3 regions of the Streptomyces sp. NPDC058464 genome follow, and region 2 is predicted to be linked to each of the others. Evidence: riboswitches for the same ligand, from Rfam matches in the RefSeq annotation. Region 2 holds a riboswitch; each other region holds the start of a gene.
The links. Region 2 has a riboswitch for S-adenosylmethionine ahead of ACFWPQ_RS40510 (aminotransferase class V-fold PLP-dependent enzyme). Riboswitches for the same ligand answer to the same signal wherever they lie in the genome.
Positions count from the first base shown of each region.

Region 1: it holds a riboswitch for S-adenosylmethionine, as region 2 does, so the genes downstream of both, ACFWPQ_RS14620 (amino acid ABC transporter permease) here and ACFWPQ_RS40510 (aminotransferase class V-fold PLP-dependent enzyme) in region 2, are expected to answer to the same signal.
Region 3: it holds a riboswitch for S-adenosylmethionine, as region 2 does, so the genes downstream of both, thrC (threonine synthase) here and ACFWPQ_RS40510 (aminotransferase class V-fold PLP-dependent enzyme) in region 2, are expected to answer to the same signal.

Region 1 is NZ_JBHXMA010000009.1:68,616-73,627, reverse strand. Features, by position in the region: gene ACFWPQ_RS14630 (ABC transporter substrate-binding protein) at 1-662, opposite strand, end outside; gene ACFWPQ_RS14625 (amino acid ABC transporter ATP-binding protein) at 726-1,514, opposite strand; gene ACFWPQ_RS14620 (amino acid ABC transporter permease) at 1,511-2,494, opposite strand; SAM riboswitch class IV at 2,882-3,005, opposite strand; gene ACFWPQ_RS14615 (glutathione S-transferase C-terminal domain-containing protein) at 3,083-3,955, opposite strand; gene ACFWPQ_RS14610 (hypothetical protein) at 4,098-4,229, opposite strand; gene ACFWPQ_RS14605 (hypothetical protein) at 4,391-4,648, shown strand; gene ACFWPQ_RS14600 (hypothetical protein) at 4,739-5,012, shown strand, end outside.
Region 2 is NZ_JBHXMA010000042.1:53,344-58,355, forward strand. Features, by position in the region: gene ACFWPQ_RS40495 (rhomboid family intramembrane serine protease) at 1-562, shown strand, start outside; gene ACFWPQ_RS40500 (Lrp/AsnC family transcriptional regulator) at 559-840, shown strand; gene ACFWPQ_RS40505 (hypothetical protein) at 864-1,094, shown strand; gene ACFWPQ_RS40510 (aminotransferase class V-fold PLP-dependent enzyme) at 1,221-2,600, opposite strand; SAM riboswitch class IV at 2,772-2,888, opposite strand; gene trpD (anthranilate phosphoribosyltransferase) at 3,059-4,123, opposite strand; gene ACFWPQ_RS40520 (cytochrome bc complex cytochrome b subunit) at 4,256-5,012, opposite strand, start outside.
Region 3 is NZ_JBHXMA010000013.1:191,834-196,845, reverse strand. Features, by position in the region: gene otsB (trehalose-phosphatase) at 1-366, shown strand, start outside; gene ACFWPQ_RS19595 (trehalose-6-phosphate synthase) at 459-1,913, opposite strand; gene ACFWPQ_RS19590 (glucosyl-3-phosphoglycerate synthase) at 2,076-3,020, opposite strand; SAM riboswitch class I at 3,178-3,339, shown strand; gene thrC (threonine synthase) at 3,358-4,641, shown strand; gene ACFWPQ_RS19580 (ubiquitin-like small modifier protein 1) at 4,685-4,960, shown strand.

The sequences.
Region 1 (5,012 bases), on a different contig from region 2:
CCCTCGCTCTCCAGCTTCTTCTTCCACTCCAGGAGGATCTTCTCCTGGTTGGTGCCGGCGCTCACGGAGACGGTCTTGCCGGCGAGGTTCTCGTAGTCGCCGTCGAAGTTCCAGGTGCTCTTCTTCGGGACGGTGAAGGCGAGGTTGTCCTGCCGGTAGGAGGCGAACTCGTACTTCTTCTTGCGCTCCTCGGTGTCGGTGACGTTGGAGAAGGCCACGTCGACCTTGCCGCTGTCGATGCCGACGAACATGTTCTCCCAGGTGGCGTTCTGGATCTCGGGCTTGAGGCCGAAGACCGCGGCGACCAGGCGGCCGAGGTCGGGCTCGGAGCCGGTGAGGGTCTTCTGGTCGCTGCCGACGTAGGCCAGCGGCGGGAACCCGGCGGGCAGGGCGCCCTCGCCGATGACGAGCTTGCCGCTCTTCTTGACGGAGTCGGGCAGTTCGGCGCTGATGGACTTGACCTCGGAGACCTTGATCGTGGTCTGGGTGGCGGCGCCGTTGGAGACCTGTCCTACGACGACCTCGCCGGTCTTGGCGGCGGAGGTGGTGGTGGCCGCGTCGCTGTCGCCCCCGCAGGCGGCGAGCCCGGTGGCGAGGGAGGCGACCGCGGTCGCCGCGGTGATGCCGCGTATCAGGCTGCGTCGGGTGAAGTGGGCAGGCATGGTCGTCCTTTGTGACTGGGTGAGATGAGAGAGACGTGGGGGGAGATCTGGGGGTACGGCGGTTCAGAGGACCTTGCTGAGGAAGTCCCTGGTCCGCTCGTGCTGCGGCTTGTCGAGCACCTGGGAGGGCGGGCCCTGCTCGACGATCCGGCCGCCGTCGATGAAGACGACACGGTCGGCGATCTCGCGGGCGAAGCCGATCTCGTGGGTGACGATGACGAGGGTGGTGCCGCTGGTCGCCAGGTCCTTGATGACGGCGAGGACCTCACCGACGAGTTCGGGGTCCAGGGCGGAGGTCGGCTCGTCGAAGAGGATCACGCCGGGGCGCAGGGCGAGGGCGCGGGCGATGGCCACCCGCTGCTGCTGGCCGCCGGAGAGCTGGCGGGGGTAGGCGCCGATACGCTCGCCGAGACCGACCCGCTCCAGGAGTTCCTTGGCCAGGGCCTGGGCCTCCGGCTTGCCGAGCTTTCCGGTGGCGACCGGGGCGGCGGCCACGTTCTCCAGCACGGTGAGGTGCGGGAAGAGGTTGAAGTTCTGGAAGACGAAGCCGATCCGGCCGCGCTGGGCCAGGATGGCGCGCTCACTCAGCTCCTTCAGCCGGTCGCCCTGCCGCTTCACGCCGATCGGCTCGCCGTTGATGCTGACATGGCCGATCTCGGGCTTCTCCAGGTGGTTGATGACCCTCAGGAGAGTGGACTTGCCGGAGCCGGACGGGCCGAGGACGACGGTGACCTCGCCGGGGCGGATGGTCAGGTCGATGCCGTCCAGGACGCGGTGGGTGCCGTACCACTTGTGGACGCCGTTGATCTCAAGGGCGGCCGGGGCCGTCTCCAGGGTGTCGGTGATGGTCATACCGCGGCCTCCCGGCGGATGCGGGCGCGCAGGTCGGTGAGACCGGTGCGCAGTTTCTGCAGGGGGGTCGGCGGCAGCGTGCGGGTGGCGCCCCGGGCGTAGTACCGCTCGACGTAGAACTGGATCACGGAGACGACGCTGGTCAGGATCAGGTACCAGACGGTCACCACCAGGAGCAGCGGCACGATGTCGCCGGGGTAGGTGGAGCCCATGCTCTGCGCGGAGCCGAACAGGTCGAGCAGGGAGACGTAGAAGACCAGCGAGGTGCTCTTGATCAGGCCGATCAGCTGGTTGACGTAGTTCGGGGTGATCGACCTGAGCGCCTGCGGGAACACGATCTTCCGGAACTGGTAGCCCTTGGGCAGGCCGAGTGCGGCGGCCGCCTCGTGCTGGCCCTGGTCCACGGAGAGGATGCCGCCGCGGACCACCTCGGCGGCGTAGGCGGCCTCGTTGAGGCTGAGGCCGATGACGGCGACGACCATGTCGGTGGCGAGCTTCGACTCGTCGAAGGAGAAGAAGGCCGGCCCGAAGGGGACTCCGATGCTCAACGTCTTGTACAGGGCGCTGAAGTTGTAGAGGAAGAGCAGGACCACGATGAGCGGTATGGAGCGCAGCGCCCAGACGTACGTCCAGCTGACCGCGCGCAGCACCGGGCTCCTGGAGAGCCGGGCCAGGGCGAGCAGGATTCCGCCGAGGAGGCCCAACACCGCGCTGTAGGCGGCGACTTCGAGGGTGATGACCAGTCCGTCGAGGATGGTCGGCCGCAGGAACCAGTAGCCGAAACGGTCCCACTGGTAGAAGGGGTTGGTCGCCAGTCCATGGGCGAACTGGACGACGAGGACCAGGACGACGGCGGTGGCTATCCATCGTCCGGGCCTGCGCAGCGGGAGAACTCGCTGTGCGGCGAGGGGCTTTGACGGTTCATCGGCTGCAGGGGGCGCCTCGGGGGCGGCGATCGTGGCGCCTGGGGGTTCACTCATGGCGGGCTCCGGCGGAGTCGGACGCCCACGTGTCCCACGGCGGAGGCCGCGCACCGGGCCGTGTTCGGGCACGGCGCGGTGCGCGGGGGCGCGCGGGCACGGGGGCTGGGCGGACGGCGGCACACCGGGCGGCCGGTGTCTCGACGGGGACGCTGGGGTGCGGAGCTGCGGGAAACCGGCGGAAAGGCCTGGTCAGACCCGACAGCGGGCACAGCCCGGTGCGGTACACGCGCTACACAGGGCGCTGTTGACACGGAGCAGGTCGACGGCGCGGTCGGCGACGAGCGGGCTCGGGTACGGGCGTACGCAGCCCTCGGCGCGGCGCTGGGCCGTCCTGGAAGCTGCGTACATGTCCGTCACCTGTCACTGTCGTGCCGGCCCCGGGGGGCCTCGCGCTTACCGAATCGTCGCTTGCCGAAACGTCGTCGGTCCGGTCGTCACCTGGGGCACCCCACCGCGATGCGAGGGTTGCCGGTCAGCAAGCCAGGGCTTGACGCTGACGCTCTTGACCGTTCTGGTCCGTAAGTAACGCAGTTGCCCGAACGAATGTCAACGCCTGTCCGACTGGCGAAACGGTTCGGGCCGCTCTCACCTGCGCGGAACGCCGGGAGCGTCCGCCGCGTGACCCGCCCAGTCCAGGATCTGGACAGCCGCGCCGGCGGCCTCCAGGCCCTGGCAACGGCCGTGGTGGCGGCGGGCGATGCCGTCGAGGTCGAGGTGGGCGCCGAAGGCCGGGTGGGCGGCCAGCCGCCGGGCGTAGGCCCACAGCACCGGGTGGCCGGCGATGGCGTGCACGGCGGCGGCGTCCAGGTGGTTGCGGTGCACGGTGTCGAGTTGCACCAGGGTCACCCACAACTCGATGTCCGCGGCCGTGAGTTGACCCCCGACCAGGAACTCCACACCGGTCAGCCGGCGCTCGAGACCGTCCAGGGCGGTGAGCAGCACCTCGAGCGCCTCCGGGTCGCCGCCCTCGCGGCCGACCCGCTGGGCGGCCTGCTCGATGTCCTCGGCGCAGAGCCGCTCGACGGCCTCGATCTCGGCCTCGGCACCGCACGGGTAGAGCCGGGCGACGCCGTCGCCGAAGTGCTGGTCCAGGTCGCGCAGGATGTCCCGGCTGTGGGTGCTGACGATCCGTCCGGACCAGTCGTCGCTGAACACCGGCGCGAGTGCCGGTCCCGAGTAGTGGTGGGCGCTGGCCTCGTACAGCGGGCGCAGTGCCGGGTGGCTGCCGTCGGGACAGTCCGGGACGGCGGGCAGGAAGGTGACCGGACAACAGTCGTCCAGGGCCAGCAGGCTGTGGCCGACTGCGATGCGGAGGCCGTCCGGACAGGCGGTGGAGAGGTGGAGCCGGTAGCGGCGCGGCACGGCGTAGTGGCCGCTGCGCGCGTCCCGGCCGATGCGGCCCCGGAAGGCGGGGGCGGTGCGGACGGAGGGCAGGGCGGTGAGTGGAGCGATGGACATGCGTCTCCCCAGGGGCGGGCGCGCGGACGTACGCGCGGCGGAAGCGTTCGTCGGTGGGTTCAGTGGGATCTGAGTGGGTTCCGGTGCGTCCTGGTGAGTCCAGGCGGACGGGCGCTCGGCCCGTACGGCCGGGATCGGGTGCTCAGCCTCTGCGGCCGGTGGCGCCGCACACCCGCAGCAGGTCGATGTGGCGGCGGGAGGTGAGCAGGGGGCCGGCCCAGGGCGCGGGGCTCTCGCGGCGGTGTCTGCCGGTGAGCGTGCGCAGGCGACCCATCTTTCCCTACCTTTTCACTAGGATTCCCATCTGGAGTGTCGATCGGCCTCCGCCCGGCGTCAAGGGGGCGTCCACGCCTGGGACACCCGGCCCCGACTTGCCGCCCGACGGGAGGGGCGGTGCGCTGGGTGACGGAGGCCGAGTGACAGGAGCCGGAACCGATGACCGAGCCCCCGGGTCCCGGGCCCGTGCCCGGCGCCGTGCCCGAGACCTTCGCGTTCCACTGCGGTCGGTGCGGACACGGCTGGGAGGCCACCTTCCAGGCGGTGTTCTTCACCGACCCGGTCGCCGACCCCGACCTGCAGAGCACCCTGGAGTACGTCGACGAGGCCGGCCGGGCCGTACCGTCGCCGCTCACGGACGCGGTGTGCCCGCGCTGCGGCAGCCGGCGGGTACGGATCGCGGCGGCCGGATCATGACACTCACCCGAATGGCACGCGCGAGTGGTCGGCGCTCACGGGCGGTGGTGGCGTGGAGGGACCTACCGCGTTCCCGAGGAGGCAGTCGCGATGAACCGTCCGTCCCGACCCGCGCGTGTTCTCGCCACGGCCCTGACGGCGGGGACCCTGTTCGCCACGGCGGCGGCCTGTTCGGGCGACAGCGGCTCCCCCGAGGCCGCGGCCGTCTCCCCCGCCGCCGAGCGCCCCGCCTCCCCGTCGGCGACCCCCGCCCTCACCGGCGCGGGCGCGCAGGCCGCGCTGATCACGCCTGCCGACATCGAGGACGACTGGCAGCTGGCCAACGACGCCGCCACCTGGCGCAACCAGATGCTGGTCGGCAAGG
Region 2 (5,012 bases):
CCGGCGCTGGGGGGTGGTCCCCGCCGACCTGTTCGACGGTCCGGCGCGGGAGGCGCTCACCCCGGCCACGGCGCTGTTCATCCACGGCAGCTGGGTGCACCTGCTCGGCAACATGCTCTTCCTCTTCGTCTTCGGGGCGATGACCGAGGAACGGATGGGCCGCGTGGAGTTCACCCTCTTCTACCTGGGCTGCGGCTACCTCGCGCTGCTCGGGTACGCGGCCGCCAACGCCACGTCCCCGCAGTCGCTGGTGGGGGCGTCCGGGGCGATCTCGGGAGTCCTCGGCGCGTTCCTGTACCTGTTCCCCAGCGCCCGCGTGACCAGTCTCCTGCCCTTCCTCTTCTTCCTCCCGCTCCGCTTCCCGGCCTGGGTGGTCCTCCCCTTCTGGGCGGCCCTGCAGTGGCTGGCCCTGAACGAGGCCCCCTCCGGCCCCGGCGTGGCCTACCTGGCCCACCTGATCGGCTTCGGGCTCGGGTTCGGTTACGCGTGGGTGCGGTACGGCCGTAGGACTAAAGTGAAGGTCGCCCCAGCTCCGGCACCCGAGGGAGAGAACCAGCCGTGATCACCGCGATCGTCCTCATCAAGACCAGCGTGGACCGGATCCCCGAGATCGCGGAACGGATCGCCGCGCTGGACAGCGTCAGCGAGGTCTTCTCCGTCACCGGTACCTACGACCTGATCGCCATGGTCCGCGTCAAGCAGCACGAGGACCTGGCCGAGGTCATCCCCGGCTCCATCAGCAAGATCCCCGGCGTGGAGGCCACGGACACGCACGTCGCGTTCCGCACGTACTCCCAGCACGACCTGGAGGCGGCGTTCGCGATCGGGCTGGACAGCTGACACAGGGGGCCCGGCAGGCCCCCTTGACCCGGCTCCTGATCGCCCGCACCCTCTCGACACTCGGGGTCGCCGCAGCCACGGTCGCGGCCACCGTGGCCCTCGCGCCCGGCGCCGCCGCCGCGACGTACAACGGCGGCTGCGGCTCCGGGTACGGCGTCGTGAACTCGGCACCCGTCGGCTCGGTGGGCACCGTCTCTGCGAGCACCTGCAGGCCGCCGGCAGCAGTGTCCACTCGAAGTGCGAGGACGACGTGACGACATGGGGAGGCCCCGTCTACGTCCCACGCCTCCGGTGAATGCGTCTCCTGGAGCGGCAGCATCGGAGCCGTGACCAGCGGCAGGAGCAACACGAACTGCGGGTGATCCCCCGCGCGGAGGCGGTCAGCCGGCCGCCGGGACGCAACGGCCGTCCTCCGTGCGGTACGACCACTTCGCGCCGTCGGCCACCAGTTCCCGTACCGCCGTCACGAAGCGCTCGACATGCTCGTCCGGCGTCCCAGCGCCGAAGCTCACGCGGATGGCGTTGAGGGACTTCTCGCCCGGTGCCGCCTCCGGTGCCCCGCACTCGCCCTGGGTCTGCGGGTCGGACCCCAGCAGCGTCCTGACCAGCGGGTGGGCGCAGAAGAGGCCGTCGCGGACGCCGATGCCGTGCTCGGCGGAGAGGGCGGCGGCGAAGTGGGAGCTGTTCCAGCCGTCCACCACGAAGCTGATCACGCCGACGCGGGGGGCGTCGTCGCCGAAGAGGGAGAGGACCCGGACCTCGGGGACCTCGGCCAGCCCCGCCCGCACCTTCTCGATCAGGTACCGCTCGCGGGCGACCAGCGTGTCGAAGCCGGCCTCGGTGAGCGCCTTGCAGGCGGAGGCGATGGAGTAGGCGCCGATGACGTTCGGGGAGCCCGCCTCGTGCCGCGCCGCGCTCTCGTGCCACTCCACGGCCACTCCGCCGTCCTCGCGCCGGGTGACCTTGCGGCTGGCGCCGCCGCCCGCGAGGTAGGGCTCGGCCGCCTGCAGCCAGTCGGCGCGGCCGGCGAGGACGCCGGAGCCGAAGGGGGCGTACAGCTTGTGGCCGGAGAAGGCGACCCAGTCGACGTCCAGGTCCCGGACGGACACGGGGTGGTGCGGGGCCAGCTGGGCGGCGTCCAGGACGATCCGGGCGCCGTGCGCGTGCGCGGCGGCCGCCAGCTCGCGGACCGGCCACAGCTCGCCGGTGACGTTGGAGGCACCGGTGACGCAGACCAGGGCCGGGCCGTGGCCCTCCTTGTCGGACACGGTGCGGTCGGCGAGGGCGCGCTCCAGGGTCTCGACGGCCTGCCGCGGGGTGCGGGGCGCGTCGAGGTAGGTGACCCGGGCGTCCTTCCAGGGGAGCAGGCTCGCGTGGTGCTCGGTCTCGAAGACGAAGACCTGGCAGCCGGCGGGGAGGGCGCGGGCCAGGAGGTTCAGGGAGTCCGTCGTCGAGCGGGTGAAGACCAGCTGGTCGTCGGGGCGGCAGTCGAGGAACTCGGCGACGGTCGTCCGGGCGTTCTCGAAGAGGTCGGTCGAGAGCTGGGAGAGGTAGCCGGCGCCGCGGTGGACGCTGCCGTAGTAGGGCGCGTACGCCGCCACGTCGTCCCAGACCCGCTGCAGGGCGGGGGCGCTCGCCGCGTAGTCGAGGGCGGCGTAGGCGACCTCGCCACCGGTGACCAGCGGGACGGTGACATCCCCGCCAAGAACGGGCAGAGGGGCACAAACGGACTGGGCGGAGGCAACGGTGGAGACGGACATGGCGGAACTCCCGTGAGAGGCAAGGCGGAATCGCCGTGCGAGCGCGCGGACGAGCGCGGCTCCAGCACGGAGAAAAAGGAAAAGGGGATGCGGAGGCGGGGCTCTGCGGCCCTATCGCATTCGCTTGCTCACGGGAGACTCCTCGACGACCAGGACCCCTGGTGTACGAGGGGTCCGCGCTTGCCGTGGACCTCGCTGCCCACGGCCTGGTCTTCACCCGGGGCACCCCGCCACGGACGGAGGGTTGCCGGACAGTCGGCCGGGGCCTCATGACTGTCACTCATGACCTGGAAAGAAACGTAGGTGAAGTGATCGCCGACGCGCAACTCCTGTCCGGATGACGGGACACCGCCAGGACCCGACGCCGGTCCGGCACCGCCGGGAAGGCCGTGTGTGGTTGCGCGACGGCGCGGTCCGGCGATGCCGAACCGCGCCTCGGCCACCTGACCGCGCCGCCCCTACCTGTTCGTCGCCGCCGCCCAGCGCTCCAGCGCCCGCTTGGCCGCGCCCGAGTCGATCGACTCCGCAGCCTTGTCCATGCCCGCCCGGAGTTGCTCGGCGAGCGTCCCGGCGCCCGGGTCCAGGGCCACCAGGGCGGCCGCCGAGTTCAGCAGCACCGCGTCCCGTACCGGCCCCTGCTCGCCGTCCAGCAGCCTGCGGGCGACCTCCGCGTTGTACGACGGGTCGCCGCCGCGCAGCGCCTCCACGGGGACCAGGTCGATGCCGACGTCACGGGGGTCGAAGGACTCCTCCGTGACCTTGCCGTCGCGGACGATCCAGACGTGGGACGTGGCGGTCGTCGTCAGCTCGTCGAGGCCGTCGTCGCCGCGGAAGACCAGGGCGGAGTTGCCGCGCTCCGCGAAGACCGCCGCGACCACGGGGGCCATGCGCGGGTCCGCGACGCCGACCGCCTGGGCCCGGACCTTCGCGGGGTTGGTCAGCGGGCCGAGGATGTTGAACACCGTGCGGATGCCCAGCTGGCCGCGGGCGGCGCCCGCGTGGCGCAGCGCCGGGTGGAACTTGATGGCGAAGCAGAAGGTGATGCCGGCCTCCTCGGCGACCTCGGCGACCCGCTGCGGGGTCAGGTCGAGGTTGACGCCCAGCTTCTCCAGGACGTCGGAGGCACCGGACGCGGAGGAGGCCGCGCGGTTGCCGTGCTTGACGACCTTCGCCCCGGTGCCGGCCACCACCAGCGCCGACATCGTGGAGATGTTCACCGTCTTCGCGCCGTCCCCGCCGGTCCCGACGATGTCGACGGTGCGGCCCGGCACCTCGATGACGTTGGCGTGCTCGTACATCGTGCGGACGAGGCCGTTGATCTCCTCGACCGTCTCGCCCTTGGCGCGCAGGGCGACGACGAAGCCCGCGATCTGGGCGTCGGTGGCCTGGCCGCGCATGATCTGGTCCATCGCCCAGGCCGTCGCCTCGGCGCTCTGGTCCTGCCCGTACAGCAGCGCGTTCAGTACGTCGGGCCAGGAACGGCCCGCCGCGGTGTCGCCTCCAGCGGGGGTCACAGCGCTCATAAGGCCGCTCCTGATCGTCGTACGCGAAATGAAGGTCTCACGGCCTACCCTATCCAGCTCCGGGCACCGCGAAGGGCCCCCGTCCGGGGTACGGACGGGGGCCCTTCGGCTGTGGCGTGGCGACGCGGTGGATCAGTGGTGGCCGTGGCCGCTCGTGATCTCCTTGTACTCCTCGACGGTCGGCTTCGGGATCTGGTTGTCCTCGCCGTAGTAGGCGCTGCTCAGCTTGGCGCGGAGCTTCTCGGACCCCTTGATCTTGCGTTCGACACCGTTCTCGTCGACCGCCGGGCCGACCTGGGCCGGCTCGTACTGGTGGTGCGCGGTGAGGGTGTGCAGCTGCTCCTGCGAGAGCGGCTCGTGGACCTCGATGAACTCACCGTGCGGCAGCCGCTTGATGATGCCGGTCTCGCGACCGTGCAGCACCTTCTCGCGGTCCCGGCGCTGCAGGCCGAGGCAGATCCGCTTGGTGACGATGAACGCGATCACCGGTCCGGCGAAGAAGAAGATCCGGACGAACCAGGTCACGTCGTTGATCGACAGGTGGAAGTGGGTGGCGATGAGGTCGTTGCCACCACCGATCAGGCCGATCATGTACACGGTCACCCAGGCGACGCCGAACCCGGTACGGGTCGGGGCGTTGCGCGGGCGGTCCAGGATGTGGTGCTCGCTCTTGTCCCCGGTGACCCAGGACTCGATGAACGGGTAGAGCGCGATCGCGCCCAGCACCAGACCGAACAGGACCAGCGGGATGAAGACGCCGAGGACCAGGGTGTGGCCCCAGAAGTTGATCTCCCAGCCGGGCATGTAGCGGATCAGACCCTCGGCGAAGCCCATGTACCAGTCGGGCTGGGCGCCGGTGGACACCTGGTCCGGACGGTAGGGGCCCATG
Region 3 (5,012 bases), on a different contig from region 2:
CCACAGGCCACCTTCGAGACCCTCCGTGCCCCCCTCACCGACCTGGCCACCCAGCACGCCCTGATCGTCGAACCGGGCCGCCTGGTCCTGGAACTCCGCCCCCCGGGCATGGACAAGGGTGTGGCGCTGAGTGAGTACGCGAGGCACATCTCCGCGGGCGCGGTCCTCTACGCGGGCGACGACCTCGGCGACATCCCCGCCTTCGCCGCCATCGAGAAACTCCGCACGGAGGGCGTCCCCGGCCTCCTGGTGTGCAGCGGCAGCACAGAGGTGACAGAACTGGCCGACCGAGCGGACGTGGTGGTGGACGGCCCGGAGGGAGTGGTCAGACTGCTGAGGAGCCTGGCTGCTCTGAGTGCTTCATGACTTGTAGCGACCCGTAACTCAAGCGCCCCGTAAGGGGCGCGGGGAACTGCGCGACAAGCCCCCACCGGCCCGCAGCCGAATCTCGACCCGGGCTACCCGCCCAACGCCTCAAGCTGCTCAAGAAACCACCGCGCAGGCGGCAACGCCGTAGCCGCCTCCGCCAACCTCTTGCAGCGCTCCGCCCGCTCCTCCACCGGCATGGCCAGCGCCTGCGCCAACGCCTCCGCCGTCCCCCCGATGTCGTACGGGTTCACGACCACCGCGTCCTCGCCCAGCTCCTCGTACGCCCCCGCCTCCCGCGACAGGACCAGGACACACCCCTCGTCCGACACCACGGGGATCTCTTTCGCCACCAGGTTCATGCCGTCCCGGATCGGGTTCACCAGGGCCACGTCGGCCAGCCGGTACGCCGCCAGCGAGCGTGCGAAGTCGTCCTTGACGTGCAGTACCACCGGCGTCCAACCGGGCGTCCCGTAGGCCGCGTTGATCTCGTCGGCGACCCGCTGCACCTCCGCCGTGTAGTCCCGGTAGACGGACAGGTCCTGCCGTGACGGGTACGCGAACGCGACATGCACCACCCGCTCCCGCCACTCGGGGTGGTCTTCGAGCAGCTGCCGGTACGCCAGCAGCCCCCGCACGATGTTCTTCGACAGCTCCGTCCGGTCGACGCGCACGATGGTCCTGCGCCGCGCGTCCCCCGTCCCCTCGCCGCCGATCTCTTCTCGCAGCGCCCGCATCCGCTCGTCCACGTCCGGCTCGTGCGACCGCTTCCGCAGGAAGTCCGCGTCGGCACCCAGCCCGTGCACCCCGATCCGGGTCCCACCCGACGACGGATCCGCGGCCGGGATCCCCGGGCCCAGCACCGCATGGCAGCAGTCGACGAACGCGTCCGCCCACCGCCGGGTCAGGAACGCCGCGTGGTCGGCGCCCAGGATGCCGGTCAGCAGTTCCGCCGCGATGTCGTCGGGGAGCAGGCGGAAGTAGTCCGGCGGTGCCCAGGGTGTGTGGGAGAAGTGGCCGATCCGCAGGTCAGGGCGGAGGCGGCGGAGCATGCGAGGGGCGAGGGCCAGGTGGTAGTCCTGGATGACCACCACCGCGCCCTCGGCCGCCTCCTGCGCCAGCGCTTCCGCGAAGGCGCGGTTGTAGGCCTGGTAGGACTCCCACCGGCGCCGGAACTCCGCGTCGAAGACCGGCTCCAGCGGGGTCTGGTAGAGCATGTGGTGGACGAACCAGAGGACCGAGTTCGCGATGCCGTTGTACGCGTCGGAGAACACGTCCGCGTCGATGTCGAGCATCCGGACCTGCTGCCCGCCGCTGTCCCCGGCCGGCAGCCGGCCGCCCCCGGCCCGCCGCACCGCCTCCCGGTCGCCGTCGCCCAGCGCGGCGCACACCCACACCGCGTTCGCGTCAGGGCCGATGGCCGACAGTCCCGAGACCAGTCCGCCGCCGCCCCGTTTGGCGTGCAGCGAACCGTCCTCGCGCAGGTCGTACGAGACCGGGCCGCGGTTCGAGGCGACCAGCACCTCGGCACCGCCGGTGGAAGCCATGGGGGAAGCCATACGCCACAACCTAGCCCGGCCCGTAAACGCTCAAACGTACGGCCGCGCCCGACGCGCCGCCGTATACGGCCGTACGGCGAAGTCGCGCCACCGGGTGCGCGGCCGGTACGAAGGCGTCACGCCACCCGGTGCGCGGCCGGTACTTAGGCGTCACGCCACCTTGCGTTCGGCGTACTCCGCGATCTCCGCCATCGGCGGCCGCTCCTCCGTGTCCACGGAGTACGTGCGCGGTTCGAAGCCGTCCTCGCCCCGTTCGAACTGGGTGAGGGAAGGGCGGATCAGGTGGCCGCGGGCCAGTCGCAGCTGGGCCGTGCGGTAGATCGCGGCGGACATCCGGCCGAGGGCCTGGCCGTCCTGGTGGCGGTGCTTGCGGACCCCCACGTCGACCTGCGCCAGCGCGTTGAGCCCCACCAGGTGCAGGGCGTCGACCAGCATGCCCAGCTCCACGCCGTAGCCGACCGGGAAGGGGAGCTGTTCGAGGAGCGAGCGGCGGGCCGCGTACTCGCCGCCGAGCGGCTGCACGAAACCGGCCAGCTGCGGCCAGTGCATGTTCAGCAGCGGGCGGGCCATCAGCTCGGTGACCCGGCCGCCCTGTCCGGCGGCGCCGCCGAGCGGGCGGTCGTACATCGCCTTGACCAGGTCCACGTCCGGGTCGGTGAGGAGCGGGCCGACGATGCCGGTGACGAAGTCGGAGGAGAAGTCCCGCAGGTCGGCGTCGATGAAGCAGACGACGTCCCCCGAGGTGACGAGCAGCGAGCGCCACAGCACCTCGCCCTTGCCGGGGACGGCCGGGATGCGGGGCAGGATCTCGTCGCGGTGCACGACACGGGCGCCGGCCGCCGCGGCGACGGCCGCCGTGCGGTCGGTGGAGCCGGAGTCGACGACCACGATCTCGTCGACGAGCGGCACCTGCTGCATGAGGTCGTGGCGGATGATCGCGACGATGTCGCCGACGGTCTCCTCCTCGTTGAGCGCGGGCAGCACGACGCTGACCGTCTGCCCGGAGGACCGTTTGGCGGCCATGATCTTGTGCAGGGGGCGGTCGGTTACGGACCAGGAGCGGGTGGCCAGCCAGCGCTCGGCTTCTTCCAGCACGGTCAGCGGCTCCTCACTGTCACGGTCACACGACGAGGTGTGATCCATCTCGCGGTTCGGACGACTCTCTCAACTGTCCTGGCCTTCGGTTACAGTCTTGAACAACGCCGATGACCATCGCATGTCCTGGGGTCACCCGGCGTTGACAACCACATACCGCTCATCCAGAGGGGCAGAGGGAAACGGCCCGTTGAAGCCCCGGCAACCCTCCAGTCGGTTCTCGTAGATCGCCGATCAGTGTCGATCGCTCGCGAGGCTCCCGGCTAGGGAAGGTGCCAAATCCGTCTCACGGCGAAATGCGTCGTGAGGAAGATGAGGAGAAAGGGCCTCGCCTCACATGGCTGTGCAGACTGTTGCAAGCACCACCGATTCCACCGTAGACCTCGGCCCCGCCGCTGCCCTGAGCTGCCGCGAGTGCGGTCACCGGGTGCCGCTCGGCCCGGTGTTCGCCTGCGAGGAGTGTTTCGGCCCGCTGGAGATCGCGTACGACTTCTCGGCCTACGAAACCGAGGAGCTCCGCAAGCAGATCGAAGCGGGTCCCGCGAACATCTGGCGCTACGCGCCGCTGCTGCCCGTCCCCGCGGACGTGGCCACCAAGCCGAACATCAACCCCGGCTGGACCAAGCTCGTCAAGGCCGACAACCTGGCCAAGGAGCTGGGCGTCACCGGCGGCCTGTACGTGAAGGACGACTCCGGCAACCCGACGCACTCCTTCAAGGACCGCGTCGTCGCCCAGGCCGTCGAGGCCGCCCGTGCCTTCGGCTACACCACCCTCTCCTGCTCCTCCACCGGCAACCTGGCCGGCGCGGTCGGTGCCGCCGCCGCCCGGGCCGGCTTCCGCTCCTGCGTGTTCATCCCGCACGACCTGGAGCAGGGCAAGGTCGTCATGGCCGCGATCTACGGCGGCGAGCTCGTCGGCATCGAGGGCAACTACGACGACGTGAACCGTTTCTGCTCCGAGCTGATCGGCGACCCGGCCGGCGAGGGCTGGGGCTTCGTCAACGTCAACCTGCGGCCCTACTACGCGGAGGGCTCCAAGACCCTGGCGTACGAGATCTGCGAGCAGCTCGGCTGGCAGATCCCGGACCAGCTGGTCATCCCGATCGCCTCCGGCTCGCAGCTCACGAAGATCGACAAGGGTCTGCAGGAGCTGATCAAGCTCGGTCTCGTCGAGGACAAGCCGTACAAGATCTTCGGTGCCCAGGCCGAGGGGTGCTCGCCGGTGTCGGTGGCCTACAAGGAGGGCCACGACGTGGTCCGCCCGCAGAAGCCGAACACCATCGCCAAGTCCCTCGCCATCGGCAACCCGGCCGACGGCCCGTACGTCCTCGACATCGCGCGCCGCACCGGCGGTGCCGTGGAGGACGTGAACGACGAGCAGGTCGTCGACGCGATCAAGCTGCTTGCGCGCACCGAGGGAATCTTCGCGGAAACCGCCGGCGGAGTGACGGTTGGAGTCACCAAGAAGCTCATTGAGAATGGGTTGATTGATCCGGCGAAGTCGGTCGTTGTACTCAACACCGGTGATGGACTGAAGACGCTGGACGCGGTGGCGGGCACCGGGCTCACGGCGACCATTCGCCCGAATCTGGAGTCTTTCCATGAGGCCGGGCTCGCCTGAGTCCCCCGAGAAATAGGGCGTTGCCCAGACCGGAGGTAAAAACGTGAGCGTCACCGTTCGCATCCCCACCATCCTGCGCGCCTACACCGGCGGTCAGGCCGAAGTCGCCGCCGAAGGCGCCACGCTCGGCGAGGTCATCTCCGACCTGGAGAAGAACCACACCGGCATCTCCGCGCGCGTTCTCGACGACCAGGGCAAGCTGCGCCGGTTCGTCAATGTGTACGTCAATGACGACGACGTGCGGTTCGAGCAGGGCCTGGAGACCGCCACCCCGGACGGGGCGGGTGTCTCCATCATCCCGGCCGTCGCCGGTGGCTGACCTGCCGGTCTGCTTGACAGGCTGATCGAATGACCGAACATTACCTTCGGTA